Regions from separate parts of the Pseudomonas corrugata genome, predicted to be linked through region 1. Evidence: predicted binding sites of a transcription regulator. Region 1 holds the regulator's gene; the other holds the start of a gene.

Region 1 (7,351 bases):
CGCAGCAGCGTGGTCTTTCCGCATCCGGAAGGCCCCATGATGCCGGTCACCTTGCCGCGCGGAATGCGAATATCGATGTCATTGAAAATGCTGCGCGTCCCTCGCTTGAAGGACAGCCCCTTCAGCTCGACCGCGTAGGCGTTGTCGGCACTCATCTAAACTCCTTGCGATGCAGCCTCATATCCGAATGCCCTGACCAGCCGTTAACGTCGCTACCGCCGGGCACCCGAACCGGCGGCGAACTATATCACCGCAACGGCCGCACGCCCAAGGGCCACCCCTGGCTGGTTAAGCCTGACTTAAGGGAAATGAGCACATTTTATTCAAACCGGGCGGGGTGTTTGCACGAAGCATGACGAACTTGCGTGAGGGAATTGTTCATTGCCGGTATAATCGCCGCCTTTTCATCGGGCTATACGATTTCTGACATGAGCCAAACCAGCGACCTGATTCAATCGGCACAACGTACCATCCGCCTCGAGCTCGAAGCCGTGCAAGGCTTGCTGCCCCGCATCGACGCTGATTTCGTACGCGCCTGCGAGATGATTCTGGCCAGCAAAGGCCGCGTCGTCGTGGTCGGCATGGGCAAGTCCGGACACGTCGGCAACAAGATCGCCGCGACCCTGGCCAGCACGGGCACCACGGCATTCTTCGTCCACCCGGCCGAAGCCAGCCATGGTGACATGGGCATGATCACCCGGGACGACATCATCCTGGCACTGTCCAACTCCGGCTCCACCAATGAAATCATTACACTGCTGCCGTTGATCAAACGCCTGGGCATCCGGCTGATCAGCCTCACCGGCAACCCGGACTCGCCGCTGGCCAAGGCCGCCGAAGTGAACCTCAACGTTCACGTCGAGCACGAGGCCTGCCCGCTGAATCTGGCACCGACCTCCTCCACCACCGCTGCTCTGGTCATGGGCGATGCCCTGGCCGTAGCCCTGCTGGAGGCCAGAGGGTTCACGGCGGAGGACTTTGCCTTTTCCCACCCTGGGGGAGCCCTGGGCCGCCGCCTGCTGCTGAAGGTCGAAAACGTGATGCACGCCGGTGAAGAGTTGCCACAGGTGCAACGCGGCACGCTGCTCAAGGATGCACTCATGGAAATGACGCGCAAGGGCCTGGGCATGACGGTGATCCTGGAGGCCGACGGCAAGCTCGCCGGGATCTTCACTGACGGCGACCTGCGTCGCACTCTGGACCGCACCATCGATGTGCACAGTGCCACCATTGAGCAGGTCATGACGCCCCATGGCAAGACGGCCCGCGCGGACATGCTCGCTGCCGAAGCCCTGAAAATCATGGAAGACCACAAGATCAGCGCCTTGGTGGTGGTCGATGCCGAAGACCGCCCGGTGGGCGCCCTGAACATGCACGACTTGCTGCGTGCAGGAGTCATGTAAATGAACGCAGACCTGCTGCAACGAGCTAAAGACATCAAGCTGGCCGTGTTCGACGTGGACGGCGTGCTGACCGACGGACGCCTGTATTTCCTCGAAGACGGCAGCGAGTTCAAGACGTTCAATACCCTCGACGGCCAGGGCATCAAGATGCTGATGGCCGCCGGCGTGCAGACGGCCATCATCAGCGGCCGCAAGACCCCGGTGGTCGAACGGCGCGCAAAGAACCTCGGCATCCCCCACCTTTATCAGGGCCGCGAGGATAAACTGGTGGTCCTGGACGAGCTCCTGGGCCAACTCAATCTAAGCTATGAACAGGTTGCGTACCTGGGTGACGATCTGCCTGACCTGCCGGTGATCCGTCGGGTTGGCCTGGGCATGGCAGTGGCCAACGCAGCCGGCTTCGTACGCGAGCACGCCCACGGCGTTACCGCCGCGCGAGGCGGCGAAGGCGCGGCCCGTGAATTCTGCGAACTGATCCTGCGCGCCCAGGGCCGCCTCGAAGCGGCAAACGCCGCGTACCTGTGAGCCATTTATGCTGAGCAAGAAAATTCGCACCATCCTGCTGTTCGCGTGTATCGCGGCAATTTTCGCGGCGGTGGGCTACTGGAACATCAGCCCCGAGCGCTTTCTCGACCGCCCTGCCGTCAAGGTCGAGGAAAACGATATCGACTGGTACGCGACCAACACGCATACACTGCAGTACCTGCCTGACGGCAAGGTGCAGTACGAAATGACGTCCGACAAGGTCGATCACGTCAAGGCCACCGACATTACACTGGTCGCCAATCCGGACCTGAACATGTTCCGTGGCACGGAGTTTCCGTGGCACGTGCAGAGCAAGCGTGCCGAAGTCAACTCCGGCGGCACCGAAGTGGAACTGATCGACTCGGTACGCGTCGCACGAACCGACGAGAAGAACCGCACGACCATCATCACCAGCACTCGCATGACCGTGTTCCCGCAGCGACAATATGCGCAGACCGAGCAACCCGTTAGAATCGACGGCGCCGGTGGTGTATCGACCGGCACGGGAATGAAAGCGTATCTGAAGGAAAGCAGGATACACCTGCTATCGAACGTAAGAGGACAGTATGAAGCTCGCTAAAACCCTCCCTATTTTGCTCAGTCTGGGCGCAGCACTGGGAAGCGCGAGCGCCTGGTCTCTTCCCAACGACCGTGATCAGCCTATCCGCATCCAGGCCGACGACGCCCAATTGGACGACAAGAACGGGGTCGCCACTTATAAAGGCGACGTGATCATCACTCAGGGCTCAATGAAGGTCACCGGCAACACCGTGACCATTACCCGCACCCAGTCCGGCGATATCGACGTAGTGACCTCGGTGGGCAACCTGGCCTATTTCGAGCAACTGCAAACGGCCGGCGACACCAAGCCCGTGCAAGGCTACGGCGTGACCATCCAGTATCACGCGTCCCAGGACCGCGTCGTACTGATCGATCGTGCCAAGGTCATCGACAAGGACAACAACGTCACCCAAGGCGAGAAAATCGTCTACGACACGAACAAGAAACTCGCCAGCGCCGGTCGCGCCACCGGCAGCAAGGTGACCGAGCAGCGCCCACGGATCGACATGGTCATCCAGCCGAAAAAGAAAACCGAGCAAAGGCCCCAGTAATGGCAACTCTGAAAGCTCAGCACCTGGCCAAGAGCTACAAGAGCCGTCAGGTCGTGCGCGATGTCAGCCTGTCCATCGACAGCGGGCAGATCGTCGGTCTGCTCGGCCCCAACGGCGCGGGCAAGACCACCTGTTTCTACATGATCGTCGGCCTGGTCCAGGCCGATCAGGGCCGCGTCCTGATCGACGACCTGGACGTCAGCCACCAGCCGATGCATGGCCGGGCAAAGGCCGGCATCGGCTACCTGCCACAAGAAGCGTCGATCTTCCGCAAACTGTCGGTAGCCGACAACATCATGGCGATTCTCGAAACCCGCAAGGAACTCGACAAGGCCGGTCGTCGTCAGGAGCTGGAAAGCCTGCTGCAGGAATTCCACATCAGCCACATCCGCGACAACCTGGGCATGAGCCTGTCCGGTGGCGAACGGCGTCGAGTGGAAATTGCCCGCGCCCTGGCCACCGCACCGAAATTCATTCTGCTCGACGAACCGTTCGCCGGCGTGGACCCGATTTCGGTAGGTGACATCAAGCAGATCATCCACCACCTCAAGGCGAAGGGGATCGGCGTGCTGATCACCGACCACAACGTGCGCGAGACGCTGGACATCTGTGAAACCGCCTACATCGTCAATGACGGCCAATTGATCGCCGAAGGTGACTCCACCACCATCCTGGCCAACGAACTGGTCAAGGAAGTGTATCTGGGCCATGAGTTCCGCCTGTAAGCGAAGTGCCTGGCAAATGTCCCTGCGCTGCGGACTCAAACACGCAACGCTTCGGGATACTCTCAGTGAATCCCCTATCATCGGGGAACTAATTGAGAAATTCCCCTAGGCAAACACTTCTGCTTCAGGCATATAATTTGCTTAAGGTTTGGCGCTTCGGCGCCCTTGTAGTGGATGGCGCATGTGCGCCGGCGAATAAGGTGTTAAGCCCCTGCCATGAAACCATCGCTAGTCTTGAGAATGGGCCAGCAGCTGACGATGACACCGCAGCTGCAACAGGCCATCCGCCTGCTCCAATTGTCGACCCTGGACCTGCAACAGGAAATCCAAGAGGCCCTGGAATCCAATCCGATGCTCGAACGCCAGGAAGAAGGCGACGACTTCGACAACACTGATCCGCTGGCCGACAACGTCGAGCAGAAACCCAATACCGAGACCCAGGAACCGTCCTACCAGGAGGAAGCCGCCCCGACGGTGGACAACCTCGAGGATGGCGAATGGAACGAACGCATCCCCAACGACCTGCCCGTGGACACGGCCTGGGAAGACGTCTACCAGACCAGCGCCAGCAGCCTGCCGAGCAGCGATGATGACGAGTGGGACTTCACCACCCGCACCTCCGCCGGTGAAAGCCTGCAAAGCCACCTGCTGTGGCAACTGAACCTGGCACCGATGTCCGACACCGATCGCCTGATCGCCGTGACCCTGATCGACTGCATCAACAACCAGGGCTACCTGGACGAAACCCTCGAAGAAATTCTCGAAGCCTTCGATCCGGAGCTGGACATCGAGCTGGACGAGATCGAGGCCGTCCTGCACCGTATCCAGCAGTTCGAGCCGGCCGGCATCGGCGCCCGCAACCTGGGTGAGTGCCTGCTCCTGCAACTGCGCCAGTTGTCCGCCAAGACGCCATGGCTGGCCGAAGCCAAGCGACTGGTCACCGACTATATCGATCTGCTGGGCGGCCGCGACTACAGCCAACTGATGCGACGCATGAAGCTCAAGGAAGATGAACTGCGCCAGGTGATCGAACTGGTCCAGAGCCTCAACCCGCGCCCGGGCTCCCAGATCGAGGCCACCGAGCCCGAGTACGTGGTTCCCGATGTGATCGTGCGCAAGCACAACGATCGCTGGCTGGTGGAGCTGAACCAGGAGTCGGTACCCAAGCTGCGGGTCAACGCCCAGTATGCCGGCTTTGTAAAGCGTGCCGACACCAGCGCCGACAACACCTTCATGCGCAACCAGCTGCAGGAAGCGCGCTGGTTCATCAAGAGCCTGCAGAGTCGCAACGAAACCCTGATGAAGGTCGCCACCCAGATCGTCGAGCACCAACGCGGCTTCCTGGACTACGGCGACGAAGCGATGAAACCGCTGGTCCTTCACGACATTGCCGAGGCAGTGGGCATGCACGAATCGACAATTTCCCGTGTGACCACGCAGAAATTCATGCATACCCCACGGGGTATCTACGAATTGAAATATTTTTTCTCCAGCCACGTCAGCACCTCCGAAGGCGGCGAATGCTCTTCCACGGCCATCCGCGCGATCATCAAGAAACTGGTGGCCGCGGAAAATCAGAAAAAGCCGTTGAGTGACAGCAAGATCGCTGGTTTACTGGAGGCACAAGGCATTCAGGTGGCCCGCCGTACCGTCGCCAAGTATCGCGAATCCCTCGGGATCGCGCCTTCGAGCGAACGCAAGCGGTTGATGTAACAGGCCACGCCACAGCGTTCCAGTGGCAGGTATTTCTGCCTGCCGCTTTATGCACTGGCAACGAAGGAGAAGCTGTATGCAAGTCAACATCAGTGGACACCAACTGGAAGTGACCGAACCCCTGCGTACCTACATCGGCGAAAAACTCGACCGATTGGAACGGCATTTCGACAAGATCACCAACGTGCAGGTCACGATGAACGTCGAGAAGCTGCTGCAGAAAATCGAAGCCACACTGCATATCCCCGGCGGAGAGGTGGTTGCCAATGCGGAGCATACAGACATGTACGCCGCGATTGACCTGCTGACCGACAAGCTGGATCGCCAACTCAAAAAGCATAAGGAAAAGACCCAGAGCCTCCTCCAGGGCGCTACCGGTCGTTAACTCCCCCAATCCATGATCCGACTAGAAACCATCCTGACCCCCGGCCGTTCCATGGTGAACGCGCCGGGCGGCAGTAAAAAGAAAGCCCTCGAACAAATTGCCAACCTGATCCACCGCGAAGTGCCGGATCTGGAAATGCAGGACGTTTTCGAGGCCCTGGTTGCCCGTGAAAAACTCGGTTCCACCGGTTTTGGCAACGGCATCGCCATTCCTCACTGTCGCCTCAAGGGATGCATCACGCCCATCAGCGCGCTGCTGCACCTTGAAGCCGCCATAGATTTCGACGCCATCGACGGCGCACCGGTTGACCTGTTGTTCGTATTGCTGGTTCCGGAAGCAGCGACCGATGCGCATCTTGAACTGCTGCGCCAGATCGCCAGCATGCTGGACCGCAAGGAAGTGCGCGAAAAACTGCGCAGCGCACCGAGTAACCAAGCCTTGTATCAGGTCGTCCTGGACGAGCAGAACGGTCATTAATCATGCGCCTGATCATCGTTAGCGGCCGCTCCGGCTCCGGTAAAAGCACGGCGCTCAATGTGCTTGAGGACAGCGGCTACTATTGCATCGACAACCTGCCGGCCGGCCTGCTGCCAGAGTTGGCCGAGCGGGCGCTGATCCATACCGAGCTGGCGCAACCGCTGGTGGCGGTTTCCGTCGATGCGCGCAACCTGCCAAGCCACTTGTCGCGTTTCCCCGAGCTGCTCGAGGAAGTGCGCAGCCGGCATATCCAGTGCGATGTCCTGTATCTGGATGCCGATGATGAAACACTGCTCAAGCGCTTTTCCGAGACCCGACGGCGCCACCCGCTGAGCAATGCCAACCGCTCGCTGGCCGAAGCCATTGAAGACGAAAGCCAGTTGCTCGGACCGATTGCCGACCTCGCGGACTTGAAGGTCAATACCACGAACCTGAACCTGTATCAGTTGCGCGACACCATCAAGTTGCGCCTGCTGAACCAGCCGGAGCCCGGCACGGCGTTCCTGGTGGAGTCGTTCGGCTTCAAGCGTGGCATGCCGGTAGACGCCGACCTGGTGTTCGATGTGCGCTGCCTGCCCAACCCATATTGGAAACCGGAGCTGCGCGAGCAATCCGGGCTCGACCAACCGGTGATCGACTACCTGGCGGCTCAACCGGATGTCGAGGAAATGTTCCAGGACATCTCCGGCTACCTGCTTAAATGGCTACCCCGTTTCGCCGCAAGCAACCGTGCCTATGTCACGATTGCCATCGGCTGTACCGGTGGTCATCACCGCTCCGTCTATCTGACCGAGCGCCTGGGCCAGCTCCTGCAACAATCCCTGAAGAACGTCCAGGTTCGCCACCGCGACCTCAGCTAAAGGATTCATATCGCGATGCCTGCTCGGGAAATTGAAATCATCAACAAGCTGGGCTTGCACGCCCGGGCTTCAGCCAAGTTTGTCGGCGTTGCCGGTCAGTTCAAGGAGACGACCATCCGCGTCGGTCGGACGCCTGAGCCTGAAACCATGA
Region 2 (7,351 bases), 1.3 Mb from region 1:
GCCGTTGGCTGCTCGCCATTCCTTGACGACCTTCAGAATTCCTTCCGGACTATCCTCGACACCAGACTCTGGATAAAAAATCAGTTCATTACCTTGAGGATGCTCCGTGACTTTTGCAAAGTGTTCGATGAGCTTGTCATGCTCTTGCTCTGTGGGCACGTCTGTAGTCCATATCTTATTGAGAATCTCTAGAAACTCGGTCTCGGTGTATTCTTCAAAATTGTCCTTAAGTTTCATTTTTTTTCAGAGCTCTATTTTCTGTCGCGGAGCATGTTGTTTGCCGTAACCCTATAAATATTGGCAACGAGGTTAACGGGGCATCGTTTTTTAAGAACGTGCATAGTGAACTTCAGGCTTCACCTTGCCGCCGAAAAATGCTCATGGCCCCTGCTAGACTGCGATCTGTGGCAATCCAATGGCACAGGGAGGACGCGGCCATGAACGATCTGCTGGCGTTGTTGACCGATAACCGCTTCATGCCCCATGGGCATTGCTATCTGTGGCGCCCGGATCTGCTCTGGACCAACGTGATTGCGGACGGGCTGATCACGTTCTCCTACATCACCATTCCCTTTACGCTCATCTACTTTATCCACAAGCGCAAGGACGTGCCTTTCGACTGGATGCTGGCGGCCTTCGGCGTTTTCATCCTGGCCTGCGGGACCAGCCATGTGATGGAAATCCTGACCATCTGGCAACCCTACTACTGGCTGTCGGCGCTGGTTAAGGTGATCACCGCGATTGCTTCGGTGATTACCGCCGTCCTGCTGATCCGGCTGGTGCCTGCGGCCCTGAAGATTCCCAGCCCGCAGCAAATGGCCAGGGTCAACGACGAGTTGCGCGAGGCCCAGGCTGAACTGGTCACCACCGCACGCCGGGCGGGCATGGCGGAAATCGCCACGAATGTGCTGCATAACGTGGGCAACGTACTCAATAGCGTCAATGTGTCGGCCCAGGTCCTGTATGACAAAGTGCATACGTCCAAAGGGTAGGGGGTCGCCAAGGTCGTTCAATTGATGAAGGAGCATTCCGATAATCTCGGCGACTTCTTCAGTAGCAATCCGAAAGGTCGCGCGTTGCCGGACTATCTCGGCAAGCTGGCCGAGTCGCTGGCCGTCGAGCAGCAGAGCATGATCAACGAGTTGGCGCAGTTGACCAGGAGCATTGACCATATCAAGGAAATCGTTGCCACCCAGCAGTCATATGCCGGTAATTCCAGTGTGCTGGAGGCAGGCTCGTTGCGAGAGTTGATCGAGGATGTGGTGCGCATCTGTCATGTGTCCCTGGCCCGTCATCAGGTGACACTGGTCAAGGAACTCAATGACGTCCCGACAATGGCGCTGGATAAGCACAAGGTGCTGCAGATACTGATCAACCTGATCAACAACGCCAAGCAGGCGCTTGATCCGGTCACGGATCGCCCGTCGCGGATCACCCTGCGCCTGAAAGCCATTGATGACAAGCGTGTGCGAATCGAGGTCGAGGACAACGGCGAGGGTATCGCCATGGACAATCTACCCCGGCTGTTCGAGCACGGTTTCACGACACGGGTCGACGGCCACGGTTTCGGCCTGCACAGTTGCATCCTTGCGACCCATGAAATGGGCGGCGAGCTGACCGTGCAGAGTGCCGGGCCTGGGCAGGGAGCTTTGTTTGCGTTGGAGCTGCCGATAGCGCTTGATCAGGGGCAATCCCTGCAAGCAGCGGGTGGGTAAGCAGGTCTTGTCGCGGCTGTTTACTCCTCCGCTGGAGCCAGCCGCGCCTCCAGCTCTGCCACCTTCGCCTCCAGGCTTTCGAGGCGCGCCCGGGTGCGGGCCAGCACGACCATCTGACTGTCGAATTCTTCCCGGCTCACCAGGTCCAGCTTGCTGAAGCCGCTTTGCAACAGCGCCTTGAACTGGCCTTCGATTTCGCTTTTGGGCAGCGGAGTGTCACCGCTCAGGAGGCGGGAGGCGTGGCCGCTGAGGGCGTCTAGCAGGTCTTTGGGGGCAAGCATGGCAGCAATCCTGGAAACGATGGCGGCAGTGTATCACGCAGTGTCTATAGTCAATCCGCATGCGCTGGATGCACGTTTTTCGCGCACAGGGTCGAGCGGTGCCGCACTGTTGTTGTGCGTATCGTTGCGGTTCTTGAGGTGGCGGAGGCTGATGCGGCAAGTAAATCCTTGAAAACACGGGACTTGGGCACAGATGGCAAGGTTTCTGCTTAGAGGCTCATGACCCATGCACTGATGCAGTCGTTGTGACGAATGCAGTGCAGCCAGACGAAGCGGGGAGCTGCGGCTGGCACGGTTGACTGGCGCTGGTCGGACAACTTGGGCCGACGGTGCGTTACAAAGCCAGGCACTGCGCTTAGACTTGAGTCGGGTTTGTTTTCCTGGGGCAAGTCCACCAATTCGGGAGAGAGTTTCATGAAGCTAGTCACTGCCATCATCAAGCCGTTCAAACTGGACGATGTGCGCGAGTCGTTGTCCGAGATCGGCGTGCAGGGCATCACCGTTACTGAGGTCAAAGGCTTCGGCCGGCAGAAAGGTCACACCGAGCTGTATCGCGGCGCGGAATACGTGGTCGATTTCCTGCCCAAGGTGAAGATCGACGTCGCCATTGACGACAAGGATCTTGACCGGGTGATCGAGGCAATCACCAAGGCCGCCAACACCGGCAAGATCGGTGACGGAAAGATCTTTGTGGTCAATCTGGAACAGGCTATTCGCATCCGTACCGGCGAAACCGATACCGACGCCATCTAAAGCCGCCAAACCCAACGCCCCAGGAGAAAACAATATGACTCTGCGTAAATTCGCAGGGCTAGGAGCCCTGTTGTCCTTCGTAATGCCTGGCCTGGCCATGGCAGAAGAAGCGGCAGCCCCTGTCCTCAACTCCGGCGACACCGCCTGGATGCTGACGTCCACCATTCTTGTACTGTTCATGACCATTCCTGGCCTGGCGCTGTTCTACGGCGGCATGGTTCGGTCGAAAAACCTTCTTTCCGTGATGATGCAGTGCTTCGCCATTACCGGTCTGATCAGCATCCTGTGGGTCATCTATGGCTACAGCATTGCGTTCGACACCACCGGCATGGAACAGGGCGTCGTCAACTTCAACTCCTTCGTCGGTGGCCTGGGCAAGGCGTTCCTGGCGGGCGTGACCCCGGCGAGCATCACCGGTCCGACAGCGCTGTTCCCTGAAGCAGTATTCGTCACTTTCCAGATGACCTTCGCCATTATCACCCCGGCCCTGATCGTTGGCGCCTTTGCCGAGCGGATGAAATTCTCCGCCATGCTCATCTTCATGGGCGTGTGGTTCACCCTGGTGTATGCGCCGATTGCGCACATGGTCTGGTCCGGTAACGGCGGCCTGCTGTGGGACTGGGGCGTGCTCGACTTCGCCGGCGGCACCGTGGTGCACATCAACGCCGGTATCGCAGGCCTGGTGGCGTGCCTGGTACTGGGCAAGCGCAAAGGCTTCCCGACCACACCAATGGCGCCGCATAACCTGGGTTACACCCTGATGGGCGCCGCCATGCTGTGGGTCGGCTGGTTCGGCTTCAACGCCGGTTCCGCCGTCGCCGCCAACGGCACGGCCGGCATGGCCATGCTGGTCACTCAAATTGCTACCGCTGCCGCAGCATTGGGCTGGATGTTTGCCGAGTGGATCACCCACGGCAAGCCAAGCGCACTGGGCATTGCTTCAGGCGTGGTGGCGGGTCTGGTTGCGATTACTCCGGCTGCCGGCACCGTGGGCCCGATGGGCGCCCTGGTCATCGGCCTGGCGGCGGGCGTGGTGTGCTTCTTCTGCGCAACCACCCTCAAACGCAAACTCGGCTATGACGATTCCCTGGATGCCTTCGGCGTGCATGGCATCGGCGGTATCCTCGGTGCGATCCTCACCGGCGTATTTGCAGCGCCTGCACTGGGTGGCTTCGGCACAGTGACGGACATTGCTGCGCAAGTGTGGATTCAAGTCAAAGGCGTGGGCTTCACGGTGATCTACACCGCGATCGTCACCTTCATCATCCTCAAGGTCCTGGATGCCGTCATGGGGCTGCGTGTCTCCGAGGAAGAAGAGGCCGTTGGCCTGGATCTGGCCCAGCACAACGAGCGGGGTTACAACCTGTAAACCCAGGCAAAAAATATGCCCGGTTCGCCGGGCATTTTTTTGCCTGGAATTTGTCAACGCTCACAGGAAGAGCCAGTTTTTCCGAAGTCTTTCTGTCTTGTGGGTGACAAGGGTTTTCCGGCGCCAAAGGCTTACGTCGAAGGTGGAATATTAGGCTCTTTGTTTTTTTCCTGAGCGCGCTAGAATGCGCGCCGAGCGTGCGGAGAACTGTATGTGGCAACAGACGCTGATCACCCTGCGGGCAAGGCCCCGGGGCTTTCATCTGGTGACGGACGAGTTGCTCGCCGGCCTGCCTGAACTACGGGCTTGTCGCGTCGGTCTGTTGCATCTGTGGCTGCAGCATACCTCGGCCTCGTTGACCATCAACGAGAACGCCGATCCGGCGGTACGTCGAGACTTCGAACGATTTTTCAATCGGCTGATCCCACAAGGAACTGCCGATTATGAGCACAACGACGAAGGCCTGGACGACCTCCCGGCGCACTTCAAGGCCAGCGTGCTGGGATGTCAGCTCAGCCTTCCGGTGACGGACGGGCGACTGGCACTGGGTACCTGGCAAGGTGTTTATCTGGGCGAGCACCGTGATCATGGCGGTGCTCGTAAAGTCCTCGCCACCTTGTACGGTGAAGGGGCATGACCGCCGATTGCCGGTGGATGTTGAATTTTTTCTGGCAGCCTTCGACAGATGGCGTAGCTGGGCTATAACTAATCTGCTTTTCGCAAGTCATGAGGTAGAACATGAGCGACGATGATCTGGAAAACGACGACCTCGAAGTAGGTGAAGAAGACGAGGCCGAAGACGGCCTGGAAGCGGCGGCCGAAGACGTTGCCGACGACGATGGCGCCGATATACCGGCCCCGACCGCCAAGGGTAAGGCCAAGGCTGCGGTGTCGGTCGACGAGTTGCCGAGCGTAGAGGCCAAGAACAAGGAGCGTGATGCGCTCGCCAAGGCCATGGAAGAATTCCTGGCCAGGGGCGGAAAGGTGCAGGAAGTGGAGGCCAATGTGGTCGCCGATCCGCCCAAGAAGCCTGACAACAAGTACGGCAGCCGCCCTATCTGAGTTCTGCTTCCTGCTTGCCGAAAAAGCCCGCCGTCGTCGCGGGCTTTTTCATGGGCATAAAACTGTTGCGCCGGCCCTTGTGGGAGCGAGCCTGCTCGCGATGGCGGTGTGTCTGTTAAATGAATGTCACTGGCACTCCCTCATCGCGAGCAGGCTCGCTCCCACAGGGTTTAGTGGTGTTCTCGGACTCAGCCCTGGCCATGCCACCCCGCCAACAACCCCGGCAACTCGGTCAGGCTGCGGATCTCTGCATCCGGCGCATGGTCGGCATCCCAGGCCTTGCCTGTCGGATTGAACCATACCGCCCGCAGGCCGGCCTGTTGGGCGCCGGCAATATCGTCACCGGGATGATCGCCAACGTGCACGGCGGTCTGCGCCGTGGCACCGCCGCGTTGCAGGGCCTCGTGGAACAGCCGCGCATCAGGTTTGGCGATACCGATGTCCTCGGCACACAGCGCGAACTTGAAGTAATCCGCCAGCCCGAGGCGCCGCACATCGGCGTTGCCATTGGTGACCACGCCGAGGGCGAAGTGGTTGGCGAGGATTTCCAGGGTGGGTTGCACCTCGGGAAACACCTCCAATTGATGGCGAGCATGCAGGAACGTCTCGAACCCCTGGTCCGCCAGCTCGGACGCTTGCCACTGGTCATAGCCGGCTTCTTGCAGCGCGCGGAACAGCACCCGCCGGCGTAATGCGCTGATGCGATGCTTCAGGCCAGGCTCTTCGCGCAATACCTGTTCGCGAATCGTCCAGAGGTGCTCCACTGGCACGCCGCCCAGGTTCGGTGCGTTGTCGGTCAGCCACTGGCGGAGAACGGCTTCGGCTGTGGCGATCACCGGAGCGGTATCCCACAAGGTGTCGTCGAGGTCGAAAGTGATGAGCTCAATGGTCATGATTCGTCGCCCTTGATGCGTTTGGCCCTGGGATGGGCACTGTCATAGACCGTCGCCAGGTGCTGGAAGTCCAGGTGGGTATAGATCTGAGTGGTCTTGATGTCCGAGTGGCCCAGCAGCTCCTGCACGGCGCGCAGGTCCTGGGAGGACTCCAGCACATGGCTGGCAAAGGAGTGCCTGAGCATGTGCGGGTGCAGGTTCTGCCCCAGCTCCCGTTCGCCGGCGGCCTTGACCCGTACCTGGATTGCCCGCGGACCGAGGCGCCGCCCTTGTTGGCTGACGAATACCGCATCATCGGCAGGATTGCTCAGTGCTCGCAACGGTAGCCACAGCTCCAGGGCTTCCCGGGCCTTGCGGCCAATGGGCAGCAGGCGGGTCTTGCTGCCCTTGCCGAGCACCTGGACCATGCCGTCGGCCAGGTCCAGTTGATCCAGGTTCAATCCCGTCAGCTCGGAAAGCCGCAGGCCGGAGGAATAGAACAGTTCGAGAATCGCCTGGTCCCGTCGCGCCAGGAAGTCATCTTCGACCGCGCCTTCAAGCAATTGCAGCGCGCGGTCGGTATCGAGGGTTTTCGGCAGGCGACGCTCGCCCTTGGGCGGTGCCAGGCCGGTGGCCGGATCGTGATCGCACAGGCCTTCGCGGTTGAGATAGTGATACAGGCCGCGTACCGCCGAGAGCAGGCGCGCCAGGCTGCGGGAAGACTGTCCCTGCTGATGCAGGCGTGCGACCAGGCTGCGCAGGCGCTGGATATCCAGCGCCTGCCAACTGCCGACGTTCTGTTTCTGGCACCAGCCCAGCACTTTTTCCAGGTCGCGGCGATAGGCCGACAACGTGTGGGGTGACACCTGGCGCTCACTGCGCAGGTGTTCGCAGTAGGCGTCCAGCTGTCGTTCCATCATCAGCGTACCGAGCGCAGGGAACCGGCAACCCGTGGCAGTACCCGGCCGGTGACTTCGGCGATGTAGCTCAGGAACAGCGTGCCCACCGAACTCTTGTAGTGCTGCGGGTCGCGGCTGGCGATGGCCAGCACGCCATGGACGCCTTGATGGGCGATGGCAACGACGGCGGTGGAGCCAATCTGCTTGCGCTGTTCTTCACCGAACAGAAAATCCAGCTCATGTTCGCGCAGGCTGCCACTGACGCTTTTGTTCTCGGTGAGCAGGCCGCCAATGGCCGTCTGCGCTTCGGCATGGGTCACCCAGCGACCCACCGGCATGGCGTTGTCACCGAACAGGATCAGGCTGACAAAGGGCACCTGGAAATCCTGGCGCAGACTGT

Evidence for each region. Region 1 encodes sigma-54, which starts transcription at its own class of promoters, with help from an activator protein. Its sites were predicted from a motif close to ANTGGCATNNANNTTGCTNT; they were not measured.
Region 2: a site for sigma-54 is predicted at 2,189-2,208, ahead of glnK (P-II family nitrogen regulator). Genes of this name have one in related genera too.

What each region holds. Positions count from the first base shown of each region.
Region 1 covers NZ_CP130434.1:1,263,770-1,271,120, reverse strand. Annotated here, with positions in the region: gene QZH45_RS05565 (ATP-binding cassette domain-containing protein) at 1-155, opposite strand, end outside; gene QZH45_RS05560 (KpsF/GutQ family sugar-phosphate isomerase) at 429-1,403, shown strand; gene QZH45_RS05555 (KdsC family phosphatase) at 1,404-1,928, shown strand; gene lptC (LPS export ABC transporter periplasmic protein LptC) at 1,936-2,508, shown strand; gene lptA (lipopolysaccharide transport periplasmic protein LptA) at 2,495-3,040, shown strand; gene lptB (LPS export ABC transporter ATP-binding protein) at 3,040-3,765, shown strand; gene QZH45_RS05535 (RNA polymerase factor sigma-54) at 3,982-5,478, shown strand; gene hpf (ribosome hibernation-promoting factor, HPF/YfiA family) at 5,555-5,863, shown strand; gene ptsN (PTS IIA-like nitrogen regulatory protein PtsN) at 5,876-6,340, shown strand; gene rapZ (RNase adapter RapZ) at 6,343-7,200, shown strand; gene QZH45_RS05515 (HPr family phosphocarrier protein) at 7,216-7,351, shown strand, end outside.
Region 2 covers NZ_CP130434.1:6,469,576-6,476,926, reverse strand. Annotated here, with positions in the region: gene QZH45_RS29180 (bacteriocin immunity protein) at 1-237, opposite strand, end outside; gene QZH45_RS29175 (hypothetical protein) at 438-992, shown strand; gene QZH45_RS29170 (sensor histidine kinase) at 1,017-1,715, shown strand; gene QZH45_RS29165 (accessory factor UbiK family protein) at 1,736-1,996, opposite strand; gene glnK (P-II family nitrogen regulator) at 2,411-2,749, shown strand; gene QZH45_RS29155 (ammonium transporter) at 2,784-4,118, shown strand; gene QZH45_RS29150 (secondary thiamine-phosphate synthase enzyme YjbQ) at 4,330-4,755, shown strand; gene sutA (transcriptional regulator SutA) at 4,857-5,180, shown strand; gene QZH45_RS29140 (HAD family hydrolase) at 5,369-6,073, opposite strand; gene xerC (tyrosine recombinase XerC) at 6,070-6,969, opposite strand; gene QZH45_RS29130 (DUF484 family protein) at 6,972-7,351, opposite strand, start outside.